Regions from separate parts of the Faecalitalea cylindroides genome, predicted to be linked through region 4. Evidence: predicted binding sites of a transcription regulator. Region 4 holds the regulator's gene; each other region holds the start of a gene.
The links. The regulator Rex, encoded in region 4, represses fermentation and respiration genes when NADH is low (regulators of the CRP and FNR family bind a similar motif). The targets are predictions, from matches to a motif close to GTGAANNNNTTCAC.

Region 1: a site for Rex is predicted at 4,542-4,555, ahead of pta (phosphate acetyltransferase). Genes of this name have one in related genera too.
Region 2: a site for Rex is predicted at 3,525-3,538, ahead of PND65_RS07470 (acyl-CoA dehydrogenase). Genes of this name have one in related genera too.
Region 3: a site for Rex is predicted at 4,816-4,829, ahead of PND65_RS04320 (4Fe-4S dicluster domain-containing protein). Genes of this name have one in related genera too.

What each region holds. Positions count from the first base shown of each region.
Region 1 is NZ_JAQLXG010000001.1:217,554-225,552, forward strand. It holds gene PND65_RS01185 (hypothetical protein) at 1-851, shown strand, start outside; gene PND65_RS01190 (hypothetical protein) at 1,106-4,468, shown strand; gene pta (phosphate acetyltransferase) at 4,633-5,607, shown strand; gene PND65_RS01200 (S-layer homology domain-containing protein) at 5,769-7,811, shown strand; gene PND65_RS01205 (sugar transferase) at 7,955-7,999, opposite strand, start outside.
Region 2 is NZ_JAQLXG010000013.1:2,642-10,640, reverse strand. It holds gene PND65_RS07485 (3-hydroxyacyl-CoA dehydrogenase family protein) at 1-393, opposite strand, end outside; gene PND65_RS07480 (electron transfer flavoprotein subunit alpha/FixB family protein) at 408-1,436, opposite strand; gene PND65_RS07475 (electron transfer flavoprotein subunit beta/FixA family protein) at 1,451-2,242, opposite strand; gene PND65_RS07470 (acyl-CoA dehydrogenase) at 2,263-3,402, opposite strand; gene PND65_RS07465 (acetyl-CoA C-acetyltransferase) at 3,675-4,880, shown strand; gene PND65_RS07460 (LexA family protein) at 4,928-5,518, opposite strand; gene PND65_RS07455 (Y-family DNA polymerase) at 5,660-6,916, shown strand; gene PND65_RS07450 (YolD-like family protein) at 6,906-7,223, shown strand; gene PND65_RS07445 (hypothetical protein) at 7,253-7,999, opposite strand, start outside.
Region 3 is NZ_JAQLXG010000005.1:62,552-70,550, reverse strand. It holds gene PND65_RS04345 (RluA family pseudouridine synthase) at 1-183, shown strand, start outside; gene PND65_RS04340 (patatin-like phospholipase family protein) at 113-1,414, opposite strand; gene PND65_RS04335 (cation:proton antiporter) at 1,984-3,171, opposite strand; gene PND65_RS04330 (RluA family pseudouridine synthase) at 3,188-4,072, opposite strand; gene PND65_RS04325 (HAD family hydrolase) at 4,059-4,700, opposite strand; gene PND65_RS04320 (4Fe-4S dicluster domain-containing protein) at 4,892-6,409, shown strand; gene PND65_RS04315 (NAD(+) synthase) at 6,468-7,999, shown strand, end outside.
Region 4 is NZ_JAQLXG010000007.1:25,471-33,469, reverse strand. It holds gene PND65_RS05280 (hypothetical protein) at 1-206, shown strand, start outside; gene PND65_RS05275 (ZIP family metal transporter) at 217-999, shown strand; gene PND65_RS05270 (NusG domain II-containing protein) at 1,019-1,378, shown strand; gene PND65_RS05265 (Gx transporter family protein) at 1,375-1,893, shown strand; gene PND65_RS05260 (TIGR03905 family TSCPD domain-containing protein) at 1,880-2,131, shown strand; gene PND65_RS05255 (hypothetical protein) at 2,134-2,748, shown strand; gene PND65_RS05250 (redox-sensing transcriptional repressor Rex) at 2,837-3,487, shown strand; T-box leader at 3,455-3,669, shown strand; gene asnS (asparagine--tRNA ligase) at 3,705-5,060, shown strand; gene PND65_RS05240 (Rpn family recombination-promoting nuclease/putative transposase) at 5,113-6,015, opposite strand; gene PND65_RS05235 (N-acetylmuramoyl-L-alanine amidase) at 6,250-7,602, shown strand; gene PND65_RS05230 (ABC-F family ATP-binding cassette domain-containing protein) at 7,583-7,999, shown strand, end outside.

The DNA.
Region 1 (7,999 bases), on a different contig from region 4:
TTACTGTTAAAAAGATTTCAAAAGGATCTATCGTTAACGTAGTATTCGTTGACGAAGCTGGAAATAACTTAGGTGGCGGAGATTATTATATCGATGCTGATGGTGATGGAATCGCAAACTACACTGAATTCGCATTGCCAGAAGGTTATGAACTAATCACAACAGGCGATTTCTTCGTTAAAGATTTCGAAGGAAAAACAACAACTATTACATTACAGAAAATTGTTAAAGACACAATCATCAATGTAGTATACGTTGATGAAGAAGGAAATGTCCTTGGTGGTGGTGACTTCTTCGTTGATCCAGATGGAGATGGAATCGCTAATTATAGTGAATTAACTTTACCTGTAGGGTATGAGTTGATCACAACAGGTGACTTCTTCGTAGAAAATGGGGCTTCTTACACAATCACATTAAGAGCTATCACTACTGAAGAAGAAACAAAAGCAGCTACATTAAATGTTAAAGTAGTTGATTATGATTCTCGCGAAGTTTTATCAGCAGAAACATTTACTTCTGCAGATAAAGGTCAAGCTGATCAGACATATACATTTGTATATGGTGAAGATTATCAGGTAAATATTCCTAAAGGATATAAACTAATCAAAGATGTTGAGCCAGCAGATATTACTGTAAACTATGGTTCAACTATGACAGCAGAATTCTATGTTACTAAAGATGAAGGTACAGGAAACACTGGATCTACAGAAGAAGGTAACAAAGAAGACAGCAGCAAGACTGATGGTGTTGATACAGGTGTTGCAACAGCATTAAGTGCTTCTATGGCTGGTGTGGCTGCTAGCGGTATTGGTATTCTTGGTCTTCTTCGCAAGAAAAGACACAAAAAATAAATAACGGTTATTAAAGGTCTCCCCCTTTAAAATAACAGAAAAAGCCCTGTATGAAATTGCTTCTAAGTACAGGGTTTTTTTCTATGCATATTTTTTTATTGCAATAATTGTATAAAACACAACAAAAACACAACAAAAAGTGCAAAAAATATCGTAAAAATGTTTGTTTGTGCATTTTCGAAACGAGGGGGGTATGATATCATACAATAAAGAAAGCGTTATCAAAAAGCTTTTTTTTAAGGAGGAGACCAATAATGAACGAAAAGTTAGTTTTGACCGGAAAAGCGGTACTCAGTACGGTCATGGCTTCAACGATGGCATGTTCGATGTTATCGACGAACATCCTAGCGCAAGAGCCAGAAGTAGTACCGGAAGAAGAAACAACAGTGGAAAAAACACCTGTTGAAGAAGAACCAACTGAAACACCTGAAGAAGCAACAGGTGGTAATGAGGAAACTACATCAAGTAACACAATTACGACAAATGAAATTGTTGATACACCAACAACATATAGTTTCCCTAGTGGATATGATGATTCATGGACAGAGCAGAAATTACGTGATGAAATTCAAAGATTGCTAAATGAAGCAGCTAGCCTTTATGAAGAGAATAAGTATCGTCCAATTACAGAGAATGACTACATTACAACAAAGGCAACTGCTGAGGCAGCTTTAGCAGATACAACACTTGCAAAAGATAAATTGGCTTGGCAAGCACAGTATTTGAGTAATTGTATTAAAGCAATGAATACGGCTCAAAATGTATTAAGTGAATCAGCTAAACAAATTGTAATTATCAATAAAGAAGTAGCAAAATTGAATCCTTCTGAATATCAATTGGATGCTTGGGAAGCTCTTTCTAGTGCATTATCTTCTGCTAGAGGAAGAATTAACGGTAATGCTACTGATGATTATTCAGAAGATTTAGCTAATATTCAAAGCTTATATGAAGCTGTATTACAGACAAAGGTAGATGAGAATTTAGTTACATTAAGAGATCTAGTTGCAGAGTGTGAAGTTATAGTTAATAACCAATATTATCCTTCAAGAAGAGTTAACTATACACGTGATTCGTATGCTAATTTTACAAATGCGCTTAATGAGGCAAGAACAGAAGTTAATAAAGGAGAAACTACAATAGATCCTGCTGTAGCTCAAACTTTAATTGACAATTTAACTCAAGCAAAAAATAATTTGGTAGTAGTAGATGAAAACACAGTAGGACAAGAATATGGAATCAACGACAAGTGGTTAAACGGCTGGGATGGAAACTACGCAAATTACAATAAAAGTGCTTTGGTTCGTGGTGGATCATTATACATCAGTGGATATAAAGCTAATGGCGATGGTACAGTAACTGTTACTGTAAAATGGGAAAATTCAGGAATTGATCCAGTAACAGGAGGAATGTTCTACAATGTCCCTAAACAAGCAGCTTATAACAAATATGATGCTGAATATAGCTATCGTCCTTTCGAAGAAAATGATTTAAAGAATGGTGTTAAATTAACTTCCACAGTTGAGTTACCAGATGGAGATACTGATTATAGCGCAATTAAGGTTGATCCGCTGAATGATGATGAAGTACTTAATGGTTTTGAAAAAGATTTTGTTGTTCCAGCTGGTTCAAAAATCAATTTGACATTAACTCAAAAAGGAACCACTAGTAAGGCAGCCTATACATTATCTTTAGGAACATACTATGTTCCAACTGAAGCAGAAGATACAGTTGATAAATCTGAGCTAAAAGCTTGGATTGATAAAATTAATGCATTGAATCCAGATGATTATACACAAGAGTCATGGAATAAATTACAAGGAGATTTGGATATAGCAGAAATGTTCTATGAATTAGACGGATTCAAACAGGAAGAAATTGATCTAGTTGTTGATAGATTAGAGCAAAACTTCAATGCATTAGTACCAGCTGATAAAACGGCTCCAACTGTAGATCTTTCTTATGAAATGACAGATGAAGGAGTTAAAGTAACACTAACTGCTGATGAAGCAATCCAATCTATTGATGGATGGACTAAAGTAAGCGATACTCAATATCAAAGAGTTTATGCAGGTGCAGTAGATGAAACGATTACTGTATATGATCTAGCTGGAAATGAAGCTGAGGTACAATTAACATTAGCAGATAAAACTGCATTGAAAGAAGCTATCGAGAATTTTGGAAATCTTGAAGGATCAGGATCTGTTTACGATAACTATGTAAAAGTTTTGAATAATGGTAAAGCATTATTAGAGGATCCAGAAGCAACTCAAGTGAAGGTAGATAATGCAGCAAGAAATATTGAAACTTGCTATTATAAAGTTTTAGTTGCTGCTTTAAATACTAAATATGATCCAGATACATTTGATTATAGCAAGTATACAACTGACTCTATAATTCCTGTACAAAATATGTATGGTATTACTCATAACAGAACAAATAACAGTTACCAGGAAAGTGAAGCACAGGGTAATATTGGACAGATGAAAGGCTGGTATGAAGAATACTTGAAAGCAGAAGCTGGATTAACATTGGCAGCTCAAGATGAAAAATACATTGGATTTAATCCTGATTCTACTTCAGTTGATGATCGTCAGGGTAATTTTGCAGTAACTGGTCAAGAAGTAGTAGAAGTTGATGGTGTTAAGAAAATTCGACTTCATGTATCATTCTACAATGATGGATTACATCCAATTTATGGAGAAGAATTACCAAATGCAAATGGAAGTACTGAATTTGATAAATTCAGTATCGGAAAAAATGATGCAAAGGCCACAGTTCGTACATATACTTCAGAATTTGGATCTAAAAGAACAGCATGGTTGAAAAATATAACTTATTTGGATGGTCAAACTAGCTACAGCAAAGGTTTCCAAGGTACATTTGATATCAATGATGGAGAACAGTATGTAACATTTGAATATACAAAAGGTTGGGATAATACATATTCTCCATGGTATTACAATATTCAACTAATGGATATGGTGGATCCAGAATGCACAGTAACTTATTCTAATAATGGAAATCCTACTAATGAAGATGTTACGGTAACTATTCAAGCTAATGAACAACTTCAGCCTGTAGAAGGATGGACTTTATCAGATGATGGAATGTCATTGACTAAGACATATTCAGATAATACAAGTGAAACGGTTACGGTTAAAGATTTGACTGGTAATGCAATTGAAGTTCCTGTAAATGTAACTGGTATAGATAAAGAAGGTACTACAGTTAAAGTTAAAAATGAAACAACTGAAGATGGTGTATTGGTTACAATCGAAACAAGCGAACCAATTCAAACTCCAGATGGATGGACAAAAGTAAGTGATACAAAATATACTAAACTTTACACAGAAAATACGAGTGAAGATATTATAGTATATGATTTAGCTGGCAATGCTACAAAAGCTCATGTAACAGTATCTAGCATAAGTAAACCAGGAACAGGTGGATCTGATCAGGATAAGAATCAAGGAACGGAGACAAAGAAAGAAGAGTCTAAGAAAACAGATGGAACAAATACAGGTGTATTTGTTGGAACTGGATTATTTGCTGGATCAGCAACTGCAGCTGCAGCTGGTGCTGGTTTATTAGCGTTCTTGAAAAAACGTAAAAAATAAGAAATAATACATTTTCCCCGATTATTATGAACAGGAATCAGGATTCTGGTTCCTGTTTTTTGGCATTTACAAAGTGTAAATTTGCATGCTAAAAACTTCACATTGTTTTAGTGGAAAAGCGCTTGCAATTAGTCTATACTAGACACGAAAAGAGGTTGTGAAAAATGATTATAAATGAACTAGAGAAAAAAGTGACTGGCTCAGGGACCAGAATTGTATTTACAGAAGGTTGGGATCCACGTGTTCAGGAAGCTGCAATCAAACTGGTAGAAAATAATATCGTGGTACCTATTTTATTAGGAGAGCCAGAAGAAATTGAAGCTTGTGCCAAAGAAAATGGTTTTGATGTTTCTAACATCCAGCAGATGTCACCAAAATCTTTCGATAAAATGGAAGAAATGGCAACCAAAATGGTTGAGTTACGTCGTGGTAAATTAGACATGGAAACATGTAAGAAAATGCTTCAACATACAAACTATTTTGGAACTATGCTTGTTCAAATGGGCTATGCTGATGGATTATTAGGGGGAGCTACTTATAGTACAGCAGATACAGTTCGTCCAGCTTTACAGTTAGTTAAAACAGCTCCAGGTAATGCCTTAGTAAGTTCTTGTTTCTTACTTGTAAAAGGTGATCAACAGTACATCATGGGTGACTGCTCAATCAACATCAATCCAAATGCAGATGAATTGGTTGAAATCACAATGCAGACAGCTCACACAGCTAAACAGTTTGGTATCGATCCAAAAGTAGCCTTGTTGTCATATTCAAGCATGGGTAGTGCAAAAGGTGAATGTGTTGCGAAAATGACTGAAGCTTCTTTACGTTTAAAACGTATGCCTATTGATTTTGAAATTGATGGGGAAATGCAGTTTGACTGTGCAGTAAGTCCAGAAGTTGCTGCATTGAAAGCACCAGATTCTAAAGTAGCAGGTCATGCTAATACATTTATTTTCCCTAACTTATCTAGTGGTAATATTGGCTATAAAATTGCTGCTCGTTTAGGTGGATGGGAAGCTATTGGACCAGTATTACAAGGTTTAAATGCTCCAATCAATGACTTATCTCGTGGATGTACAGCACAAGAAATCTACAAGATGGCTATTGTTACAGCTGCTCAAAAATTCTTAGATATTTAATTAAAAGTCTTTAGACTAGCTTAGCGCTAGTCTTTTTATATGCAATATGACTGGTTTTTATATGAAAGACATCATATAAATATGTTTAACTAATTGTCGATTAATTGACTTTTAGAATGAAATCCTTTTTAATGAGTTTGTATATAGCAAAGGGGAAAAAAATGAAAAAAATATTAACAACGTTTTTAATTTCAGTTTTGACGATTTTAGGAGTAAGTTATCCTGTGCATGCTCAATCAGATTCATCTACTTTTGAAGTTGGAGAGATACAAAGAGAAGATCAGCCAATTACGAATGTGGATGAAAATGGGAATGTAACTTTTATTGATGCAGATGCAATGGAAGAAGAGATTTCAAGTACACCAATGGTAATGGCAAATGATACAAGCTCTAGATCTATAGATGTAGGTGTTGTCAATTTTAGAACAAAGTCTAGCGCTAATGAAAATACATTGTATGTGGAAGATAGTACCAATAAACAAGGATATTTAAATGGTTATGCAGCAAGTGATGGAGCTTTTTTAGGTTATAATTCGGATTATTCGAAAGTTAAATTCAAAATAGCTGGTGTTATTGGTTGGGTAGATTCTAATCAAGTAAGCATTGTGGATTATAATAGTGTTTCGTCTGTTAGCTATTATGTCGTAAATTCAGGTGTTCTATATCATGTAACTACAAATAATATTTATCAATCTAATTATGCTTCAAAAGTAATGATTGGATATAATCCAGGCTATTTACAAGAAAATGTGCCATATTATAGTTATGATGGACATTACTTCTATACTTCATATCAATCAATGATAAATGACTATCGTGCTGGCAGTTATACGTCTAGTGTGAATTCTAATGATCCATATTTTAATTATTTTCAATACTTACCTCATCGTTCAAAAACAGCGCATACTACATCTGATTTCGATAATTTAACAAATTCTAAAGCAAACGGAAAATTAAATGGTTTAGGTTCCTATTTTATTGAATATCAAAACCAATATGGTACTAATGCGGCTTTAATGTATGGAGTGGCTGTACTTGAAAGTGGTTGGGGAACTAGTAATATTGCTAAAACTAAGAACAACTTGTTTGGGCATGGTGCAGTTGATTCAAATCCTTATTATGGAGCCAATGGATATGATACGCCTGCAGACAGTATTTTGTACCATTCTAAAATTTTTATCTCAGAAGGATATTGCGATCCATTAGATTATAATGGACGATATTTTGGATCACATTTAGGGGATAAAGCTAGCGGAGTTAATGTTAAATATGCATCTGATCCATATTGGGGAGAAAAAGCAGCAAGTATAGTCTGGCAATTAAATGGCGCTTCACAAAATGATGATTATAGTAGGTATACAATTGGAATAAAAACAAAAGGCATTAATATAGAGGTTCATAGAGATCCTACACTGTCTTCTACAACTTTGTATCAAAGCGGTTCTGCAGATTATTATCCAATGATTTTATTAGCGGAAACTCAAGGAGATAATGTATCTGGCAATAACATTTGGTATAAAATTCAATCAGATCCAACATTGGATGCATCTCGTTCGCAAATTGTACAAGATCAAGGAGAATACGATTTTAATAATTTTTATGGTTATATAAATAGTCACAATATGTTTAAAATCATTCAAGGTTCTAATTCATGGTTTCATGATGTCTATACGACAGACTGGTTCTATGAATCTGTAAAATACGTCTATGACAATGGACTGATGACAGGACTTAACGAAACGACCTTTGGACCATATGAAAACCTAGCCAGAGCACAGTTTGCCGTTATCCTGCACAGGATGAATGGTTCACCGGATATGGAATATACAAATAAGTTCCCAGATGTAGCCGATAATCAGTGGTATACGGATGCAATCCTATGGGCAAGTGATATTGGAGTGGTCACAGGATACGAGGATACAGGAAAATTTGGCCCTGGAGACAATATCAACCGAGAACAGATGGCCGTGATGATGTATCGATATGCGAATTATCTTGGATATGATACAAGTGCAAGAGCCAACATAAGTAAATATACAGATGCTGGCAATGTAAATGAGTTTGCCAAAGAAGCGATGTCCTGGGCAGTTGGAGAGGGAATCATCACAGGAAAATACAATGAAACCCAGCTGGATCCACAGGGGAATGCGAGCCGTGCTGAATGTGCGACGATCATCATGCGATTTATAGAAAGTTATAAGTAAAGAAACCCGAGAATCAAAAAATTCTCGGGTTTTAATAAGTTGTAAAGTAAAAATGTAAATTTATAATGTGGATAAAGTGTAGATTGTTTATATAAGATAATAAATGGATTAATTCGTACAAAACAGTGTAAATAAATCACAATCTACTCTTTATCTTTATGTATCGTTCCAGTTCCACCTTCGACAAC
Region 2 (7,999 bases), on a different contig from region 4:
TGGATGTTTGATTCCGTTAGCAATTTCAGTTACAGACAATGAAGAAGTGTTTGTTCCAAAAATTGCGCCTTCTTTAACGATTTCATCCAATTTAGCGAACAATTCTTTTTTAACTGGCATCTGTTCAAGAACAGCTTCAACGATTAGATCGCAGTCAGCTAGATCTTCATAAACACCAGCTTTTAAATTAGCTTTTGCAGCTTCAGCAGCTTCAGCGTCGATTTTTCCACGAGCAACTAATTTATCTTTGCTGGCGCAGATTTTAGCAACACCGTTTTCTGCCCATTCTTTTTTAACGTCAACTACTGTTACTTCATTTCCAGCACTGGCAAATGCATTAGCAATGCCCTGTCCCATTGTACCAGCACCAACAACACCAATTTTTCTAGTCATTTTTTATTATCTCCTTAAGCAGCTTTTGCTTTTTTAATTTCTTCTACAAGTAAAGGTAATACTTCGTTTACATCACCAACGAATCCCATGTTAGAAATCTTGAAGATTTCTGCTTCTGGGTCACGGTTGATAGCGATGATCATATCTGATTTTTCCATACCAGCAACATGCTGAACGGCACCAGAAATACCACAAGCGATATACAATGCAGGACGAACTGTCTTACCAGTCTGACCAACCTGGATATTCTTGTCTGCATAACCATCTTCTACAACAGCACGAGTAGCACACATTACACCGTCAAGTTCTTCAGCACATGCTTTTACTACATCTAGGCATCCTTCAGCACCACGACCAGCACCTACAAGGATGTTTGCTTTTGTGATATCCACACCTTCAACGATTTTTTCAACAACTTTGTCGATTGTTACTTCTGGTTCAGTTGTTTTCCAATTTGGAGAGAAAGTTTCTACTTCACCAGTACGAGTTTCATCAACTGGAGCCATATCGAATACTTTTGGACGAATTGTAGCCATCTGTGGACGAGTGTCTGGGCATACGATCGTACCGAATAAGTTACCACCGAAAGTAGGACGAGTTACAAGCAATAATGCTTCTCCCTCTTTAGCTTTATCAAGATCGATAGCAATCTTAGTAGCATCGGCAGTTAGTCCGGCATTAATACGAGCAGCAACACGTGGAGCTAAGTCACGTCCAAGTACAGTTGCACCAGTTAAGAATGAATCTGGTTTATAGTTTTCGATTACCTGAGTCAATGCATCTGCATAAAACTGAGTTGAGTAATCTTTTAATAATACGTCATCAACAACGATAACTTTATCAGCACCGTGTGCAATAACTTCATTAGCTTTGTCAGCAATCTGATGTCCAAGCAATACACCAACTACTTTGAATCCCATTTCAGGAATAGAAGCAACTAGTTTTCTTGCTTCAGAAATCAATTCGTAACCAACTTCAGCGATTACACCGTTTTTCTGTTCAACAAAAACATAGATATCTTTATATCCTTCAAATTTTGCCATGTAAATTCTCCTTCCTACTTAGTAATCAATTGCTTTTCTTTCAAAGTTTTCGCAATTAATTCAGCTGTTTCTTTAGCTGGCATGTTATAAGTCTGTGTTTCAGCACTAACATCTTTTGTGAATGTAGCGTGAACTTTTGTAGGAGAACCTGCTAAACCAACAACAGACTGGTCTAAATCAAGATCATCAAATGTCATGATCTTAACTGGGTTGTTGAAAGAATCAACGATATCATTACAGTTCATGTAACGAGGTTTGTTCATTCCAGATAAAGTAGTTAATACACAAGGCATTTTAGCAGTTAAGATTTGTTCTTCGTCTTCCAAAGCTTTCTTAACTGTTACTTTTTCAGGAGTTAATTCAATGATTTCATCAACGTAAGTTACCTGAGGTAAATCAAGACGTTCAGCTGTCTGAGGACCTACCTGTGCAGTATCACCATCGATAGCCTGACGTCCAGCGATGATCAAATCATAACCAATCTTCTTAAGTGCTGCTGCCAAAGTACGGCTTGTTGCACAAGTATCAGCACCACCTAAACGACGGTCTGTTAGCAAGTAAGCTTCATCTGCACCACGTGCAATTGTTTCCTGAAGCATTCCTTTTGCCTGAGGTGGACCCATAGATACAACAGTAACGTTGATTGATGGATCTTTATCTTTTAATTCTAAAGCAGCTTCAAGACCTGCAAGGTCATCTGGGTTGATGATGCTAGGAACACCATCACGTACTAATGTACCAGTTACTTTATCAACTGTAATTTCAGTTGAATCTGGTACTTGTTTTACAAGAACGACAATTTTCATAATTATTCAGATTCCTTTCTTTAGCGTAACATTGCACCAGAAATTACCATACGTTGAACTTCTGAAGTACCTTCATAGATTTCAGTGATCTTAGCATCACGGAACATTCTTTCAACTGGTAAATCACGAGTATAACCATATCCACCCATTAACTGGATAGCTTTTGTAGTTACTTCCATTGCAACTTCAGCAGCAAACAATTTAGCTTCAGCAGCAAGTGTTGTATAAGGACGACCTTCTTCTTTTGCCATAGCAGCAGAATATACAAGCCATCTTGCAGCATCTACTTTAGTCTGCATATCAGCTAATTGGAACTGAGTGTTCTGGAATTTAGCGATTGGACGACCAAACTGTTTACGAGCTTTTACATAAGGGATAACTTCATCGATAGCACCCTGAGCAATACCTAATGCCTGAGCAGCGATACCGATACGTCCACCATCAAGAGTCTGCATTGCGATCTTGAATCCCTGTCCTTCTTTACCTAATAGGTTTTCTTTTGGAATACGAACGTTATTGAAGATAAGTTCACTTGTAGCAGAACCACGGATACCTAATTTCTTTTCATGAAGACCGAAAGTGAATCCTGGAGTTCCTTTTTCTACGATAAACGCAGAAATACCACGAGTTCCTTTTGATTTGTCTGTCATTGCGAAGATGATATAAACTTCAGCTTCACCTGCGTTTGTGATGAAGATCTTAGTACCGTTCAATACATAATGATCACCATCTAAAACAGCTGTTGTCTGCTGTCCAGCAGCATCTGTACCGGCATTTGGTTCAGTCAAACCAAATGCAGCAAGTCTTTTACCTGTGCATAGGTCTGGCAAGAAACGTTTTTTCTGTTCTTCTGTACCAAACTGAGCGATCGGCCAAGTACCCAAAGATGTATGAGCACTTAATACAACACCTGTTGTCGCACAAGTTTTTGATAATTCTTCTACAGCCATGATGTAGCAAAGATAGTCAGCTCCAGCTCCTCCGTATTCACGAGAATAAGGAATACCTAACATTTTTGCCTGACGCATAACTTCAACGTTTTCTTTTGGGAAACGTTCGTTTTCGTCTACATCAGCTGCGTTTTCTTTTACTTCGTTTTGCGCAACTTCTCTGAACAACTTCTGCATAAGTTTTTGTTGTTCTGTTAAATTGAAATCCATAAATGAAGTTCTCCTTTCCTTTTCTGAACCATTCGATTTTTTGGATATCGAAAAGCATGATAAAGATAAACTTTTCACACAGACTCATTTTACAAGGTATTTTTCATGTAGTCAATGAATTTGTGAATTTTTTAATTAGTTATTTTTTGGCTTTTTTTAACAAGTATTCTACACAAATTATTTTTTTCACAAAGTGTTGACAAACCCTTTCCTTTTGACTAGTATGTGACTGTAAAAACCTATTATATAAAGGTAGAAAGTGAGTGTAAAAAATGAGAAAAGCTTATATCGTCGCTGCAAAACGTAGCGCAATTGGTACTTTTATGGGCAGCTTGACAGACGTTGATGTTGCCGATATGGGAGCAACCGTATTAAAAGAAACAATCAAACAGGCCAACATTGATCCTGCAAACCTTGATGAAGTTATCATCGGTAATGTAATTGCTGCAGGACTTGGACAAAACATCGCCCGTAACGTTGCTTTTAAAGCAGGTATTCCTGTAGAAGTATGTGCTCAATCCATTAACATGCTTTGTGGTTCTGGTTTAAAAGCTGTAATGGAAGCAACTTTAAGAATTCAGGCAAACTTTGGTGATCTTTATGTAGCTGGTGGTGTTGAATCAATGACACGCGCTCCATTCTTATTGAGCTATAAGAATCGTAAAGGTGTTAAATCTGGTGATATGACGGTCGTAGACTCTATGTTGCATGATGGTTTAACAGATGCTATGTATGGAATTCACATGGGTGTAACAGCCGATAATATTGCCAAAAAGTATAACATCTCTCGTGAAGCACAGGATGAATTTGCTTTAGCAAGTCAGCAAAAAGCTTTGGCAGCTATTGAATCTGGTCGCTTCAAAGATGAAATCGTTCCTATCACTTATTCCACAAGAAAAGGTGAAGTAGTTTTTGATACAGATGAGCATCCTCGTCAAACAAGCATGGAAAAACTAGCTAAACTTCGGCCAGCTTTCACAAAAGATGGAACCGTTACAGCAGGTAATGCTTCAGGTATCAATGATGGTGCTTCTTTCACGATCATCGCAAGTGAAGACGCCGTTAAGAAATATAACTTAAAACCGATCTGTGAAGTTGTAGGATTTGGTCAAGGTGGTGTTGATCCACGTGTCATGGGACTTGGCCCTACTCCTGCTATCTTGAACGCATTGAAATATGCAGATCTTAAGATTGAAGATATGGAATTGGTTGAATTAAATGAAGCGTTTGCTGCACAATCTCTTGGTGTTATTCATGAACTTGAAGAAGCTACAGGTATGGATCGTGAAGAATTCTTGAAAAAGACAAACGTAAATGGTGGTGCAATTGCATTAGGACACCCAGTTGGTGCTTCTGGTAACCGTATCCTTGTTACTTTGATCCACGAAATGCAAAAACGTAATTTAACTACAGGTCTTGCATCTCTATGTATCGGTGGAGGTCAAGGAGCAGCTGTTATTATCAAAATGTGCAAATAAACTTATATCAAAAGAAAGCACAGAGAAAAATTTCTCTGTGCTTTTTTCTATGCCAGATCTTTTCGAATAAAACGAACTAGCCCTATAATCCGAACGGGTGTTTCCTCTACTTCTTTCATTGTAAAGAACTTTGATTCATACTTTGAGTTAGCCGGTTCTAAAATCATAAGATCATCTTTGAAATATACTTTTTTGATCGTTGCCTCTTCCTCGATCATTACGATAGCAATTTGTCCAGATTGAACAGTGTCACACTTCTTAACATATACAAGATCACCATCATAGATATGTGCTCCTTCCATAGAATCTCCGACAACTCTTAAAAAGTAATCACCTTTCTGAGCATCTGATTGCCCAAGTTCCAAATATCCTTCGATATCTTGATCTGCCCAAAGATCATACCCTGCTTTTACATTCCCTAAGATTGGTTTGATACGATCTGTTTCTTCAATTACTTTTTCAACATCGCAATCTAAGACAGTTGAAAGTTTTTGAATGGTCGTTTTTTTTAACTTTGTGCTTTCACCATTGATCCATCGATAATAAGTTGATACAGATACACCAACTTCTTTAGCTACATCCGCATGACTTAAATTATTTTGAATTTCAAATTGCACTAGCAGTTCTCTTAAGGTCATATGCATCACTCCATATTACATATGATAACAAATATAATTTTATTTGCAAAATTAAAACATTAAATAATTTACAAATTCCCAAATCTATCTTGTTTTAAGAATTGGATAGTTATAATATGAATTCACAGAGGAGTGATATAGATGGACAAATATTATTTATGTATCGATCTTAAATCCTTTTATGCTTCAGTAGAGTGTGTAGAAAGAGGACTAGATCCATTTAAAGTAAACTTAGTCGTTGCCGACCCTACAAGAGGGCCTGGTGCTATTACTTTAGCGGCCACACCTGCAATCAAAAAACTTGGCATAAAAAGTCGAGGAAGGATCTTTGAGATTCCCAAGCACATCAAATATGAAATTGCCATGCCAAGAATGAAATTATACATGGAATATGCGGCCAGGATCCATGAAATATTCTTAAAATATATATCCAGCGAAGATATCCATGTTTATTCGATCGATGAATCTTTCTTAGATATCTCTTCATATCTAAATCTATATAAAATGAACCCAAAACAAATTGCTTTGATGATCATTCAAGATATTTTTAAAGAAACCGGCATAACTGCAACTGCTGGAATTGGAACCAATTTGTTCTTAAGCAAGATTGCCTTGGACATCATGGCAAAACACGCTCCAGATTATATAGCTTATCTTGATGAGGATATCTTTAAACAAACATTATGGTATCATACACCTTTAACGGATTTTTGGATGATTGGACCAGGAACCGTAAAACGATTGAACGCTTTAGGAATACAAAATCTATATGGTGTAGCTCATTATCCTGAAAAAGATTTATATAAAACTTTTGGTGTCAATGCAGAATACTTGATCGATCATTCCTGGGGCAAGGAACCAACAACTATTGCAGATATCAAAAATTATGTTCCACAAGCCAATTCAATTTCCAATTCTCAAATCCTTTTTGAAGACTATTCCTATGATGATGCTTATTTAGTCATGAAAGAAATGGTCGATATCAATGTTTTAACTTTAATAGAACGACATCTAGTTACAAATCACATTTCCCTTTTCATCGGATATTCCAAAGATATCATTCCCCCTTCTCGAGTGAGTCGACAAATAACTAACACAACAAATTCGTGCCGTGTTTTATTAGACGAATTTAAGCGATTATATAAAATAGGTGTGAATCCTAACTACCCCATCCGCCATATTGCCATCAGTTTTGGCAACGTAAAAAGTGAATTATATGAGCAATTTGACTTATTTACCGATCCTGAAGATATTGAAAAAGAAAAAAGAATCCAGCAAACGATCCTGTCAATTCATCATAAATATGGCAAGAATTCTGTCTTAAAAGGAATGAATTACTTAAAAAGAGCCACAGCCAAAAAAAGAAATACATTAGTAGGTGGTCACAATGCCGATTAGAGTTCGGGCTCAACGAGCACAGATGTTTCAATCGTTTGATTCTTTAAGAGGATTTCGAGAAATCATCAAACAAACAGAAAGGATCATTGTACCAAAAAGAGAGCTTTCCAACGATGACCTTGAACTTTTAGACAGAACCGTTCATCAAGTACAACCTGGTATGATGATTAAAGTTATTTATTATGATAAAGGTCAATATGTACAATTTAAAGGAAAAGTAGCAAAACTTGATTTTGAAAACAAAAAGATCCAGATTGTCAAAAAGACTTTGGATCTTAATGATATTGTAGAAATGGATATAGAATGATCTCTTTTCAAAAATCTCGCTACTAAATTTTATTCATCTCCTGTTTTTAAGATGGATAGAACATATAATGTAAGAAATGCAAGAGTAACCAGGAAATATAAAGGCCAGGACCAATATTCCTGTGAAAATCGATTTGAAAAAGGATACATCAAACTTGGTGCTTGTAAATAGTCAAAATATTGAATAAAAACAAACAACCCAAAAGAAATAGAAATTATGATCAGAGATTCTATTAGTATTTCATACAATTTTATTTTATGAAGGATTGATTTATCAATTCCTAATTGATGATAAATCTTTATCTTGTCTTTAACATCAGCATTTTTTTGTCTAAACAAGATATACTGTGTAAATAAAACAATAGCTATAACAATTGTCAGAATCACAGAATTTAAGACCATGTTATTTTGAATTGTTTCCTGCTGAATTCTTTTATTCTGTGCATTGTTAAAAAAACTGAGATCATTTTTTGCGCAAATACTAGCATAGAAAGCTTCCGTTGGTTCCTGCTGTATGTTTTTATCTAAATACAGGTAAAGTTGATTTACCTGTCCTTTTGAGTCAAAGAAAGTTGGAGAAACGAACACAGTATAAGGCGTCTCGTTATTTAATGATGGATCGTATTCTTCAAAAACATGACGAATGATTCCTCCAACTTTGGCTTCTTTTTGAAAGCCATCCGCTGTTCGTAAAGTTAATTTTGTTCCGATCTTAATTGTGTCTTCTTGAACAACCTTATTTAAATCATAAAATGTGTTTGGATCAGTACTGACGTA
Region 3 (7,999 bases), on a different contig from region 4:
TACGGACATATCTTAGATAATCGAAAACTCTTATTAGAAAGCTATGCAATCGATTTTTATCACCCTTTAGAGAATAGATTTATTCACATACAAGCCCCAATAGATCCGCGTTTTAAACCATTCTCACATATTGATCTAACAAGCACCATAAAGATGCCATTGCATAAGACACATCAAAAATAGATTTTAATGGTTCATAGGTAATTGGAAGTCTATATCCATTTCCTTTTAACAGCCCATAGAAGTAGACAACAATATCTTCTTTATGGGCATTTTTTAATATTTTTATCGCATCCATAAAACTTATTGGTCGCTGTATAGGCTGTATCGTGCGAAGTCTCTGTAATACTTCTTTTATAAAGTCTTTCCAATCATAAAGATTGACTGCATCCGTTCCTGAACACAAAGCTAAAGCTTCCAACAACATTCCAAATTGGTACATTTCAAAGTATGAATTTATTAATTTTTTTGGTCTATATCCTAATACAGAACTAATAGCTTTATAGAAAAAATCATCTTCGAAGAGAATACCATGATTTTTGAATACCATTTTTGCGTATTGTTCAAAGCGATAAATATCCGGCCAGGAACCACGATTAAATGTATAAACATATCCGCTAAATTCATTGAGGTATTTCATTGTTTCTAAATAACCTAATCGAAGTGAACGAATCCCCTGTTCCGTTCTAAAATCTAAAAAATTAGTTAACGGTAGTATGGGTTCAATATAAAGTGAAATTTCATTTTGATTTATCGTATTATTTCGTCCCGGTCCATGAACATCTATGACAATGATCTTATCTGCATTCATTTCTTTAATCAAAGAAATCGGCACATTATCAGCATAGCCACCATCAATATATTTTTGTCCACCTATATCCATCATTGGAAATGCTGGAAAACAAGATGCACTCGCCATAATGATAGAGACTGCCTGTTCACATGATATGTCTTTTTTATAAAAAGGTTGTGCTTGCATTTTTGATACATTATACGTCATACACGCATATTCGATATTGGAATGGATAAATCGGTCATAATCAAACATCTTTTCAAAAGAATGGACCAATGGTGAAATATCATTTGATTTTTCTTTAATAAAATGTTCGAGAAATGTTTTAATCTGTTCTTTGTTTTCTAAAACATCATTAAAATTATCAGGAAATTCAAAAAAATCTTTCACAATTTGTCCGGGAGATATGGCATACACAAAATCTACAACTTCATCTATTGTTTGCTGAGTATAAATAGCACCAATAATAGCCCCTATACTGGTTCCTGCTACACAATCAAACTTTATATTGCATTCTTCAAATGCCTGTAAAGAACCAACCTCATAACAACCCTTTGCTCCTCCACCACCTAATACTAAACCATTTTTCATAACGCTAGTATACCATAAAACATATACCATATAGTAAAACCTTTTAATATAGATATATAAGCGCCAAAGCATAAACAAGTAATAAATGGAATTAATTTTTTATTTGAGCAAGCATAAAATAACAAACCTATAAAAATTGCAATGAATACACATATAAACATTCTTTCAAAACCAAGAATCAAGCCAAGCACAAATAGGATCCCTATATCAGCACTTCCTATCCAATCCTGCTTACAAAAATACATTAAAGAAGCAATAAAGCTAAATAATATGCCAGATAAATGTATTGAATCGAAAAAACATACAGTCAAGATCAAACTGAATACACCCCATATCTTAGAAATATAGTAAGTTTTATAGTCTTGCAATCCTAAACAACACAGATATAGTTGAAACAATATAAGTCGATAAAAGTCCTTATTGGATCCAAAATATAATGTTACCATACTTAAAAATATAAATAGAATTGTTCCAAATCCCATATATCGTTTCTCAAGAAAGTAAACTAAGTATATCCAAAGAAGAACGATACATAAAATAATAAAAAAGATCTTCATACTATATAGTATGAAGATCAAAAGTGACAAATACATGACAAATTATGCATTTACGAAATCAGGATCATTTTCTTCTTTTTTATAAACAAGTTTTAATAATATTGGTGTTACAACTGTCGTAAATACAACACATAATAAAACTGGCGTCACAAATAATTCAGGTAATAATCCTAAGGCCATACCTTTATCGGCGACAATCAAGGCTACTTCACCACGAGAAACCATTCCACAGCCAATTCGAATACATTGTTTTGGTGAATACTTACATATTAGAGCACCTAAGCCACAACCTATGATCTTTGATACTACTGCAACAATACATAAAACCACAACTAGAATCAATAAACTGGAAGTTAAATGAACTGGTGAAAGTTTTAATCCGATGTTCGCAAAGAAAATTGGTGTGATCAACATATATGATAAAGTTCCAATACGTTTCTCTACATAAGCACATTGGCTTGTTCCAGAAATAATCAATCCGGCAACAAAACTACCTGTGATATCAGCAACACCAAAGAATGCTTCAGAAGCATAAGCCATTAACAAAGCAAATGAGAATGAAACGATTGAATAACGTTGCAGACCACCACGTGAATCGTGATTAAACCACCATGCAAAAGCTTTATGAAGAATAACACCAGCGACAACCGAGAACACAAAGAATGCAAGTATCTTTAATAATACCATTGTAATATCTACTGAACTATCAGCCATTCCTGTTACCAAAGTTAAGGCAACGATACCTAATACATCATCAATAACAGCTGCTGCAAGAATCGTATTCCCACTTTCTGTACTCATACAACCCATTTCTTTTAATGTTTCTACAGTAATACCTACACTTGTAGCCGTTAAAATGACACCTAAGAACAAATTATGCAACCATGCCTCTGGTCCAACATTATAGAATGATGCTACAACATATCCCATTCCTAATGGAACCAATACTCCTAATACCGCAATAATAAAAGCTTTTAATCCAGCTTTTTTTAGATCGCTCACGCTTGTCTCCAAACCTGCGGCAAACATCAATACGATAACACCTATTTCTGAAAGAGAATTGATCAAATCGCTTGGCCCAACGATATTTAAAAAAGCAGGACCTAGAACAATTCCGGCAATCAATGCCCCCACCACACTAGGCATTCGAAGTTTTTTAGAAAATAATCCAAAAAGTTTAGTTGATAATAGAATCAAAGCTATATCCAATAAATAGCGGTAACTTTCCATGATGGCTCCTCCTAATTTAATCTTTTATTACAAATTCATGGATTGGTAATGAAAGATCTAGCTGATCAAAACGCAACTTATACGCAATCAGCTGAATATTCATATTTTTTCCTTTATAACCGTATTTCTTATCCCCGACCAGAGGGTGTGAAATACTCGACATCAACGCTCTAATTTGATGAAACCTTCCTGTGTGAAGCTCAATTTCTACCCAGGTATTCATTTTATCCTGCATCAAGACGTTTCCTTCCATATAAGCAATCTTATATCCATCTTTAGGATAATCGGAAACAAGAGCTTTAGTCTTATTTTTATACATATATTTTTTTATGACAAAATTTTTATCTTCTAGATGACCAGATACATATGCTTTATAGTACTTGTGTATTCTTCTTTGTGCTATTGCTTCATTTATAATCCTTGATGCATTAGCATTTTTAGCTGCTATGACAAGTCCTCGTGTATTACGATCTAATCGATTGCAAATGCCTGGTGCAAAGCTGTGTGCATTATTTGGATCGTATTCATTCTTCTCATATAGATAACCCTGAATTCTAGATACAAGTGTATCTTGTGTTTGAGAAGTATCGCTTTGCGATAGCAATCCCACTGGCTTATTAACAATCAATATATTCTCATCTTCATAAATAACATCAAGTTGATTTGAAATGAAATTAGATTCCCTTTGTTTCTCATTCAAAAACTGAGGAGGCAAAAACAAAAGCACAATATCTCCTTTATTCAAGATCTGATCATATGTACAACGTTTTCGATTTACTTTTATCTTTTTGTTACGTATTGCTTTATACATCAAAGATCGTGAAAGATCAGGAAACATTTTCAATAAAAACTTATCCAGTCTTTGATTTGCATCATCTTGTAAGATTTCAATTTGTTTCATAAATGATTTCTAAACTTTCTAATAAACTGTCTGCGATAATGGCATCAACTCTTTCTAATTTTTGTCTTGACTGATGGCCTGTTGTAACCAGGATACAATTTGCTTTAAGCGTATTAGCAACTTCATAGTCATGAATGCTGTCGCCAACAAACCAAATCTCATCTTCTAAAGAACAACTCTCAACATATTTTCTTGCCAGCTCTTTCTTGCTGGAAGCATAGATGTTTTCGATTCCATGAACAGAATCTACATAATCTAAAATGTCGAATTTTTCTATTTGTTTTAAAAGATAATCTTTTCTACTGGCAGAAAGGATACATTGGGGAAAACCAAAAAAATGAGCTTTTCTCAGTGTTTCATAAACATCTTCAAAAAGCTGACAATCATAACTTTTTTCCTGGTAATCTTTCATGTATTCACCAGCCAAAACTTCATACGGAGTCTTATCAAAATTAAATCCAGCTTTTTGATAATAATTTTGAATTGGAAATTCAAATATATCACGATAAGCAGCTAAATCTATTAAAGGATCCAGATTTTTTGAAACCAATAGACGATTGATGCATTCAAAACAAAGATTTACATCATTTAATAAGGTCCCATTCCAATCCCATACAATCCTTTTCATTGATAAAAATCCTCCTTGAATGATTATAACACTTTAAAAAAGAAAAAAAAGTTTAAGTTGCACATGAAAACGATATCATTTATAGTGTTCCCATTTTATACCTGGCTCTTTTATTGTGAAAAAAATAACTTTAATTGTTTCCATAACGAGAAATGTTCGTTATAATGTTATGGAGAGAGTAAGGAGGAAATATGCGAGGAATTTATAACTCAGTAACCGATATAAGACGTAAAGTATTTGCTGCCATTGCCAAAATGGCATATGATGACAATACCGATTACGCAAAACGAATTGAAGAGATCCCATATGAGATCTTGCCGGGTACGAAAGCAAAATATCGTAATAGTATTTTCCTGGAACGAGCTATCATTGGAGAAAGATTACGTTTAGGAATGGGACTTCCTGTACGTGAAATGTCAGAATACGGGGCTTTATCAGATGGTATCGAAGAAAGTACTATTGCTAAAAAATACTATGATGATCCTCTGATCAACATTGTAAAATTTGCCTGCAATGCCTGCCCTGAAAAAAAAGTATTTGTAACAAATGCCTGTCAAGGATGTCTTTCTCATCAATGTACAGAAGTATGTCCTAAAGATGCGATCCATATCGTAGATGGAAAAAGCTTCATTGATCAGGAAAAATGTATTAAATGTGGTCGTTGTATGGATGCTTGTCCTTATAAAGCTATCACAAAAATTGAAAGACCATGTGCTGCAAGTTGTGGTATGGATGCCATCAGCAGCGATGAAGATGGAAAAGCTGTTATCGATTACGATAAATGTGTAAGCTGCGGTCAGTGTTTAGTAAACTGTCCATTTGGTGCAATCATTGATAAAGGTCAGATTTTCCAGACAATTTATGCCATGAAAGAAGGATATAAAGTCATTGCGGCTATTGCTCCAGCTTTTGTAGGTCAATTTGGTCCTACTGTAACACCAGATAAAGTTAAAAACGCGTTGAAAGAACTTGGATTTGCCGATGTTGTTGAAGTTGCTATTGGAGCTGACTTGTGTACGATTGAAGAGGCCGAAGACTTCTTGGATAAAGTTCCTGAAAAACAACCATTTATGGCAACAAGTTGTTGTCCTGCCTGGTCTGTAATGGCTAAAAAACAATTCCCTCAGTTTGCATCTTATATTTCAATGGCTTTAACACCAATGGTATTAACTGGCCGCATGATCAAAAAAGATAATCCAGATGCAAAAGTTGTCTTCATTGGTCCTTGTGCTGCTAAGAAATTGGAAGCAAGTCGTAAATCCATACGAAGCGATATCGACTTCGTATTAACGTTTGAAGAAGTTATGGGTATGTTTGAAGCCAAAGGTATCGATTTAAGTGCTGTTGAAGGTGGAGAGCCTCTTGAAGAAGGTACAAATTCTGGACGTGGATTTGCCGTGAGCGGTGGTGTTGCTAAAGCTGTTAAAGATTTGATCAACAAAAAACATCCGGAAGTTGATGTTAAGATACAGAATGCTGAAGGCTTAAAGAATTGCCGTACAATGCTAATGATGGCTAAAGCCGGAAGATTGGATGGATACCTATTAGAAGGTATGGCTTGCCCTGGCGGATGTGTTGCTGGAGCCGGTACATTACAACCAATCACAAAATCAAGTGTTTTAGTTAAAAAATATGCTAACGAAAACGAAAAACAAACTTCGGATGAATCAGCATATTCTGATCGTCTGCACGAACTATCAAATAGCTAAAAAAGAGATGGATTATTCCATCTTTTTTTTTTATACTATAAAAGAATGTGAGGTAATTATGAAACGATATCAATTTTATAAAGTTGCCAGTGCAACACCTGAAGTATTTATTGGTGATCCTGCTGCAAATAAACTTGAAATTCTTAAGATCATGTCAGAACTTGATCCTGACACGCAACTTGTTGTATTTCCTGAACTTGCATTAAGTGGATACACATGCCAGGATTTATTTTTAGAGGATGTCCTATTAAGAAATGTACGTATTGAATTAGAAGATCTAGTATCTAAGATGCCACAAAATCTTTTGGCCATAGTTGGGCTTCCATTAGTCATTGAAAATCGTCTCTATAACTGTGCAGCTTTTATTCGTAAAAATGAGGTTCTTGCGATACAGGCAAAAACTTATATCCCCTCTTATAATGAATTCTATGAAACAAGATGGTTTTCAAGTGGTAGAGAACTTCCTAAAAATGCAACTGTAACACTTTTAGATAAAGCGGTTATGGTCTCTAATGATATTCTGGTAGAAGATCTTACGACCGGAGCTAAAATTGCTGTTGAAATCTGTGAAGATCTTTGGGTACCAATTCCAGTTAGCACAAAACTTGCTTTAGCTGGATCCAATATCCTGTGCAATTGCTCCGCTTCTAATGAAATCATCTCAAAAGAATCCTATCGAAGAAATCTAGTCATTCACCAAAGTGCTTCGACATACTCAGCTTATATCTATTCAAGTGCTGGAACTAGTGAAAGTACAAGTGATCTTGTTTTCTCTAATCATAATTTAATCGCTGAAAATGGTTATCTGCTTAAAGAGACAACGATCAAGGACAGAAAAAAATTTATTAGCAGTGAAATTGACCTTCAACATTTAATAAGTGATCGAATTCATTTCAAAACAAGCTTCGAAGATTCTTATTCATGCACATGTATTCAAATAAGATCCAATCCAATTGATTCGATCCAGTTAACAAGACCAGTCAATGCTTATCCATTTGTTCCACAAGATAAACAAAAACGAATTGAAAGATGTCATGAAATCTTAAACATTCAGGCTCATGGTCTAGCAACTCGTTTAAAAAAGATACATTGTCAAGATGTCGTCATTGGAATCAGTGGCGGGTTGGACTCAACATTAGCTTTATTAGTTTGCGCTAAAGCGTTTGAAATTAACAAATTTGACACAAAAGGAATTCATGCTATCACAATGCCTGGATTTGGTACAACGCATAGAACTAAGAACAATGCACAAATTTTAATGGACATTCTACAGGTCGATTCAAAAGAGATATCAATCGTACCAAGTGTTAACCAGCATTTTATCGATATTAGCCAAGACCCAAATAAACACGATATTACTTATGAGAATTCACAAGCTCGTGAGAGAACACAGATCTTAATGGACCTTGCCAATAAGACAAATGGTCTTGTGGTTGGAACTGGTGATTTAAGTGAATTAGCTCTAGGCTGGTGTACATATAACGGAGATCACATGAGCATGTATGCAGTCAATGCCAGTGTTCCTAAAACTTTAGTACGTTATATTTGTGAAAGTGTAGCTTTAGATGCAAAACAATCAAACAATCTTAA
Region 4 (7,999 bases):
ACAATGCACCAACTGAAATCAGTGTTGCCAGAGAATCGATTATTGACTGGTCACAGTATTTTGATGCCAGTGATTTAAGTGGTGTTTCCTATAGTGTGAATCAAAATTTCAGTACTGCCCAGGCAGGCAGTGTGGATATCGTATTGAAGATTTCCGATCGCTATGGCAATGCGGTTGAGAAAAATGTACATGTGAATATTACTTAGAAAGGGTATTATGGACTTTAATGTGATGATTGGGGTCGTGGCTCCGTTTTTAGGTACGGTTTTAGGAAGTGCCATGGTATTTTTATTAAAAAAAGATTTTCCGGAAATTGTCGAGAAAGCTCTACTTGGATTTGCCGGTGGTGTTATGATGGCAGCTAGTGTATTTAGTCTTTTACTACCTAGTATTGAACAGGCAGACAATGATGGAAATATTGGATGGATGATCGCAAGTTTAGGATTTCTTGGTGGTATTGGTTTTTTGTTGCTGCTGGATGTTGTCATTCCGCATGTTCATGTGAACAGCGATGAAGAAGAAGGAATTAAAACTTCCTGGACGAAAACAACTAAATTATTTCTAGCGATGACATTACACAATATTCCTGAAGGAATGGCTTTAGGTATCGTGTTTGCATCAATCGTAGATCAAAGTGTTGCCATGAGTACGGGTGCAGCTTTTGCCTTGGCTCTAGGAATTGCGATTCAAAATATCCCTGAAGGTGCGGTTCTCTCTATGCCTTTGCATCAGGCAGGCATGAGTCGTTTTAAAGCTTTTTTATATGGTAGTGCTTCAGGAATCGTTGAACCAATTGGTGCGATCATAACGATATTTGCCAGTCATTTGATCAGGCCTTTGCTTCCCTGGTTATTGGCTTTTGCGGCAGGTGCAATGGTTTATTGCGTGGTAGAAGAGTTGATTCCTTCTAGTCAGCATGGCAAACACTCCAATATAGGAACGATCTTATTTGCTCTTGGATTTGTCTGCATGATGATTTTAGATAGTACGTTGGGTTAATTTGTTGTATAATTCATTTATGACAAAGGCAGATAAGGTTTTGATCGTTGTTATGATGATAGCTTCGATCTTATTATTCATACCTATCTTGAATAATGCTCCAGCTTCTAATACAGCGGTTGTTACCGTTAAGAATGAAGAAGTATTACGCATTGATCTAAGTCAAGATGAAGAGTATGAAGTTGATGGCACAAATGGAAAAGTACATATCGAAGTCAAAGATAATCAAATTCGCGTAACACAGGAAAACAGTCCGCAGCATATTTGTTCTAAACAGGGATTTGTCTCAGATCCAAACGTTCCTATTGTTTGCCTGCCAAATGATACGGTCGTTACCATAGAAGCGGATAATCTAGAAGAGGATCTGTTGATACAATGAAAAGCACTCGTAAGATTATTTTTCTAGCCTTGATGGTTGGATGTGGAATCATGCTGCAAATTATCGAGAGTTTTGTGCCTGTTGTCATCTTTGTGCCTGGGTTTAAGATCGGTTTTGCGAATATCGTTTCTTTATTGACATTAATGTTATGGGATATACCATCTATGTGGTGTGTCGCTTTGCTTCGTATCGTATTAGCTTCTTTGATGATGGGAACGATTTTTTCGGTCAGTTTCTGGTTGTCCTTATCCGGGGGATTCTTGTCTTTGATCATGATGACCATATTTAAAAAGGCAAAAGTTTTTTCAATTTATGGAATTAGTGTTATAGGTGCCTGCTTTCACAGCGTTGGCCAGGTTATTATGATAACATTGATATACCAGCAATATTTTATGCAGTTATTTTTGCCGATATTATTGGCTTTATCTATTGTAAGTGGCTTGTTGATTGCGATCATCAGCAATCAGGTTTATATAAGAGTACAGAAAGGAATGGTAAAATATGGAGAAGTTTAATTATCAGCCAAGCGGGGTATGTTCAAGATTGTTTGAATTTGAAGTAGAGGATGATAAGATCAACAATCTAAATGTCATTGGAGGATGTCATGGAAATCTTCAAGGAATCTCAGCATTATTAAAAGGAATGCCAATTGATGAGGCAATCGAAAAACTTGAAGGAATTCGTTGTCACAATAAACCGACTTCCTGCCCAGATCAAATTGCGAAGGCATTGAAGGCTTATAAAAAAGCGTAATTATGGCAGATCATTTTTTAGGAGCATTAAAAGAGATCGAACGACGCTCTCGAGATAATACTTTGATTTTTAGCGATGTATTGAGCGAGCGCCTTGATGGGATTGCTGAATCCATGATTTCTACAAAATTATCCGACAATGATTATATGAAACTGTTGGAGCTTTATTATCAAAAATATCACAAACAGGAAAAGAAAAAGGCTATGATGTATTGCATACTACGTATTCAACAAATGGCCGAATGCAAGAAAATGAAAAAATTCAACAAGAACATCAAAAATATTGAATTTAGTGATAGTTTTGATGAATATACATTGACATTCTTAAATAAAAAAAGACCATATTATAAAAATATGGCTTTAGATTTTAAGAAAAAAGCTTTGTTTATATCATTATTTATATCGATCATTTTTTTAGCTTTGATCGTTTTGGTTTGTAATGTTAGCTTTGTATTAAGTTGGATCCTTTCTTTGATCATGTATGTGGGTTCTTATATTACTTTGATTCGAGTAGGGTATCCTTATGTTTTTGAAAATCGATTAATGGTATTGCAGGAAGAGCTTGACCCATTGTGTTTAGCAGTCGATCTTTCTGTTCATCCAAACTCACATGAATAGTCATCGCAGGATGACTTTTTATTTGTTCACTATTTCACAAATATAAAAAAAGTGATAGAATAGGAATAGAACAGATGGAGATGTATTTATGACAACAAATAATGTACCTAAAGCCACTCTTCAACGTTATCCAGTTTATCTTAAGGCGCTTCGTCGCTTACAAAAAAACGGTGTTGAGAGAATTATGTCAAAGGAACTTTCAAGTTTTGTTGATATTGAACCAACAACGATTCGTCGTGATTTTTCTTTTCTGGGAAATCTTGGTAAACAAGGATATGGCTATGATGTGGACAAACTTATCGAAATTTTTAATGGTCAGCTTGGTGTAAATTTTGATGAAAAGATCATTTTAGTAGGAGCCGGAAACCTGGGCCGTGCCTTGATGAATTATAATAAATGGGATTATGTCGTTGGTGAAATTGAGTGCGCATTTGATATTGATAAAGCTAAATGCGGTACTCAGTTTGGTGTAGAGGTCTATTCTATGGATCTATTAGAGGAAAAAATTCCTAAGGGATGTCGTATAGCGATCTTAACGATTTCGCATAATGTTCAAGAGACTGTGGATCGTTTAGTCGATTGTGGAATTACAGGTATCGTAGATTTTACACATCAGCATTTTTTGGCACCTAAGGGGGTTGTCATTAAAAGTATTGATGTGGTATCATCTATTCAAGAACTGGTTTTTATGACCAATTCACTGGAATCAAAGACAAAGAAGCAGAAGTCTGGTAAATAAAGGCGTTACAGAGAATCTATCGTTGGTGAAAGATAGATCGTACTTGTTTTCTAAGGTAACAGCTGCTGAGTTAAACTGGAGAAATTAAGTAGACAGTTTCGGTTGAAGACCGTTATCTTTTCATTAAAGAGCATACTTTTTGTATGAAATCGGATGGCACCGCGGTTATTATCGTTCCTGATACAGGGACGTTTTTTTTATGGAAAGGAAAGGTATTATGTTAGTTAAAAAATTAAAAGAAACATTTGAGCAGTATGATCAAAAAGAAGTTGTATTACAAGGATGGGTAAGAACGAATCGAAAATCAAAAGCTTTAGGATTTATTGAATTAAACGATGGATCTTGTTTTTCTAATGTACAAATTGTATATACAGATGCTTTGAATAATTTTGATGAAGTATCTAAGATTACACTTGGCTCCGCTTTGGAAGTAAAAGGTACAGTGGTATTAACACCAGAGGCAAAGCAGCCTTTTGAAATTCAGGCAACGAGTGTTGAAGTTTTGGGATTGTGTGATCACGATTATCCGCTTCAGAAAAAACGTCACAGTTTTGAATATATGAGAGAAATTCCTCATATTCGTCCTAGAGCTAACACATATTATGCTATGTTCCGTTTAAGAAGTGTTTTAAGCATGGCAATCCACACGTTCTTCCAGGATCGTGGATTTGTGTATGTGCATACACCAGAAATCACTGGAAATGATGCAGAAGGTGCAGGAGAATGCTTTACAGTAACATGTCGTCAAGATGATGAATACGAAAAAGACTTCTTTGGCAAACATGCTCAGTTAACAGTTTCCGGTCAGCTTCATGTAGAACCTTTTGCCCAGACATATCGTAATGTTTATACATTTGGACCTACATTCCGTGCAGAAAATTCAAACACAACTCGTCATGCCAGTGAGTTTTGGATGATCGAACCGGAATTGGCATTTGCCGATCTTTCTGACAATATGGACTGCATTGAAGAGATGATCAAATACTGTATTAAATATTGTCTAGAACATGCTAAAGAAGAAATGGAATTCTTTGAAAAAATGATCGATAAAGACTGTATCAAACGTATTACAGAAGTAGCTAATTCGAGCTTTAAACGCATGACATATACTGAAGCTATCAAAGAATTAGAGAAGGTAAAAGATACTTTCGAAAATAAAGATATCTTCTGGGGCATGGATCTTCAAAGTGAGCATGAACGTTATATCTGTGAAAAAGTCGTTAAAGGACCTGTATTCTTGATTGACTATCCAAAAGAAATCAAAGCTTTCTATATGCGTGTTAACGATGATCAAAAGACCGTTGCAGCATGTGATTTGCTTGTTCCATATGTAGGAGAACTTGTAGGTGGATCACAACGTGAAGAACGTTATGATGTTTTAGAAGCTAAGATCAAAGAAATGGGCATTGCTCAGGAAACGCTACAGTGGTACTTGGATCTTCGCCGTTTTGGAGGATGCAAGCATAGTGGTTTTGGTTTAGGATTTGACCGTATGTTAATGTACTTAAGTGGTGTACAGAACATTCGTGATGTTCAACCATACCCAAGAACACCAAGAAACTTGATTTTCTAATCTATAAAAAAGTAGTGCCAGGCAGCTCTAAGTTAGAGTTACCTGGCATTTTTTAATGGCTTAATTTAGCTTGTTTCAGCAGTTGTTTTGTCACACTTTTAAAGCCTAGGATCATTTCATCTGTATATCCTTTTTCTAGCATTTCCTGAATAAATTGAAGAATTTGTTTTCTTTCGCCTTTTAACCTTCCTTCATTTCTTGCCTGTTTGCTGATTTCTTCTTCCCATTCCTCAATGGCCTTGCACATATCTATCTCATCTCCTTCTTCTTTGCTTATGATCAATTCCAGTCGTCTGGATCCTGTCAGGGCACATATCATCATCACGACTTCCTTGTCGATCTTTTGTCTGTATCTCTTCTTGATCGTTTCCAGATCCTTTTGAAACATCAGCTGAGCAATGTCGATGCACATCTGGATATCCCTGTTTCTATATCGTCTTGGATCATCTTTGCAGATCTGGACCAGGTTCATTCTGCTTTCCAGCATATTCGCATCGTTTATTTGTTTGTATCCGAACATATCCTTCAGGCTTTTATGATGCTTCCATTCTTCCTGCCCGTAATAGATCACAAATGTGATGCAGGGGATCAGCCTATCTTCTTTCTTGATCCTGGATATGGTTTCAAGAGGATCTTCAAGATCCCTGGTTTCCCTGTGGTTTCTTTTTAGTCTCCTTATCTGGGATTCATAGCTTTTCATATCATACATGGCATTGCGATACGGCATGGTCAGATCCTCGACCAGCTGGTTTTCAATGGCAAGATACATTTCCTGTTTGTCTGTTGTCCATTTCATGATGACATCACGGGTATAGTGATCATATCTGCGATCAACAGGAACAAGATCATCAGACTGTATGATATCTTTGCCTGCATATGGATTGGCGTTCATGAAAGAGGCAAAGCGAGCAGGATCATACCAGAAGCGGTTGGAAACGGTATCGAATCGATTCATAGGCAGGATCCATCCTTATCCTCAAGTGTACGATAGCACAGAATGAAACGGTTGTCATTGAACTGCTTATTTAAGATTACTGTATTCATCTTATAGTCCTCCTAATTATCTATCACACCTCAAATGATAAAAAGGACAAAAAAAATTTTAAAAAAATGTAATAATACCGTTATGGATGTTAGCTAAGCTATTTCCTGTCTTGTTTTTTTTTAGAGGCTTTGATATAAATATCGTATGAAAAAATTTGTGCGAGGAATTAGAAGATTTATTCAATTGTTACGTTCTTTTGGTCGAGCATTACATAATCCAAGAACCTGTATCTTATTTGTGATCGTGATTGCCTTAAGCTGCGTTTCTGTTTTTTTGTATGTCACAAGACCAACACAATTAGATAAACTGGGTATATCATATTTAGAACTTTTAGATAGAAGTGTTGTTCAAGAAAATGTTTCAGAGAAATTCAAGAATGCATATGAAGCCAATGATTATTTGATTTATGGTGAGAATATGATGTTCTATGCCAATAAATACGATGGCAATGTAGATCCAATGCAGGGGATGAATGTACTTCTTAGAAATGTAGAGACAGAAGAAGAAATCAGCTATACTTTTTCTGGTGGTGTAGATTCTGGGATTGGTTTAGCTTCTCTTTCACAAGGCTTGTATGAAGTCTATGTATATGATAACTATGTCAAAAAAAGATTATATTTCCAGGATGAAGAAGAATCTTTAAATTTTTCTACTATGCGCCGTAATGAAATGGTTAAAAATATTCAGGTTCATGCTTCTAAAGATTATTTAAAAGACTTTGGAGTCAATATGGATAAAAACTATGTTTTTATTTCTGTAGTGGATAATATACCGATGGTCAGGACCATTGACGTTTTGATCGATCCAGGTGGAAATGTATACAATGAAGCAGATAACTCCATTGATTATGGCGTTGGCAACGACTTGATCAATGAGGCATCGGCAAGTTTGGAATTAGCTGAGATGTTAAAAGAAAAATTAGAGGCCAAGGGTTTACGTGTGGAATTAACACGAGATGCAGAGTCAACACCTAGCTATTATGGAAAGAGCGGCAGAGCAGGTATTGGTTATGAGAAACAGGCTAAAGTATTTATTTCTTTAGGCATGTTTGTGGATGAAACACAAACTCGACCAATTATGATGATATCACCATATACAAGTGGCTTGCTGGCGAATGAAGTTTCATATACTTTGTTGCAGAATGGAATAGAATTGCCAGATATCAGTGCACAGGAGAATTTAAATCTAGGTATCTTATATGATTCACTTCGTGTGGATGAAGAAGGAAATAGTACGAAATTTGAATTATATCCTCAGTTAAGAGAAACAGGAGGAAAAGCTACGTTTGCTGGACAAGCAGAAAGCTCTAAGTCGAATCAAGCATATGCGGATTATTATGGAATGAATTCGATATATTTTCAGTTTGCCAATTTAGCCAGTACCGACAGCATTAATTATTATTTAGAAAACAAAGAAACGATCGCAACAAGTATTGCGGATGCGATCACAAATTATTATGAGATAGAAGGGGAAACGGATGAAACTACAACTGAATGATGTTGTGAAATCCTATGGAGCTGATGTCGTGCTCGATAGGGTGAACATTCAGATCAAAGATAATGAAAAAATTGCGCTTGTAGGGCGTAATGGGTGTGGAAAGACGACTCTATTAAAGATCATATGCGAAAAAGAGCCTATGGATTCAGGCTCAAGGTTTGTAGCCAATGGAACAAAGATTGGTTATCTTTCTCAAATTACCTTCTTAGATGAGACAAAAACGGTATATGAAGAACTGTTGGATGCCTTTAAAGAAGTTCGTTCTTTAGAAAAACAATTATTAGAACAGGCAAATCGCTTAGAATTTGATGCCAATGAGAAAGAATTAGAAAGGTATGATAAGCTTCAACAGCGTTTCGAAGCTTTAAATGGATATCAGTATGAAGTAGAACTTCAA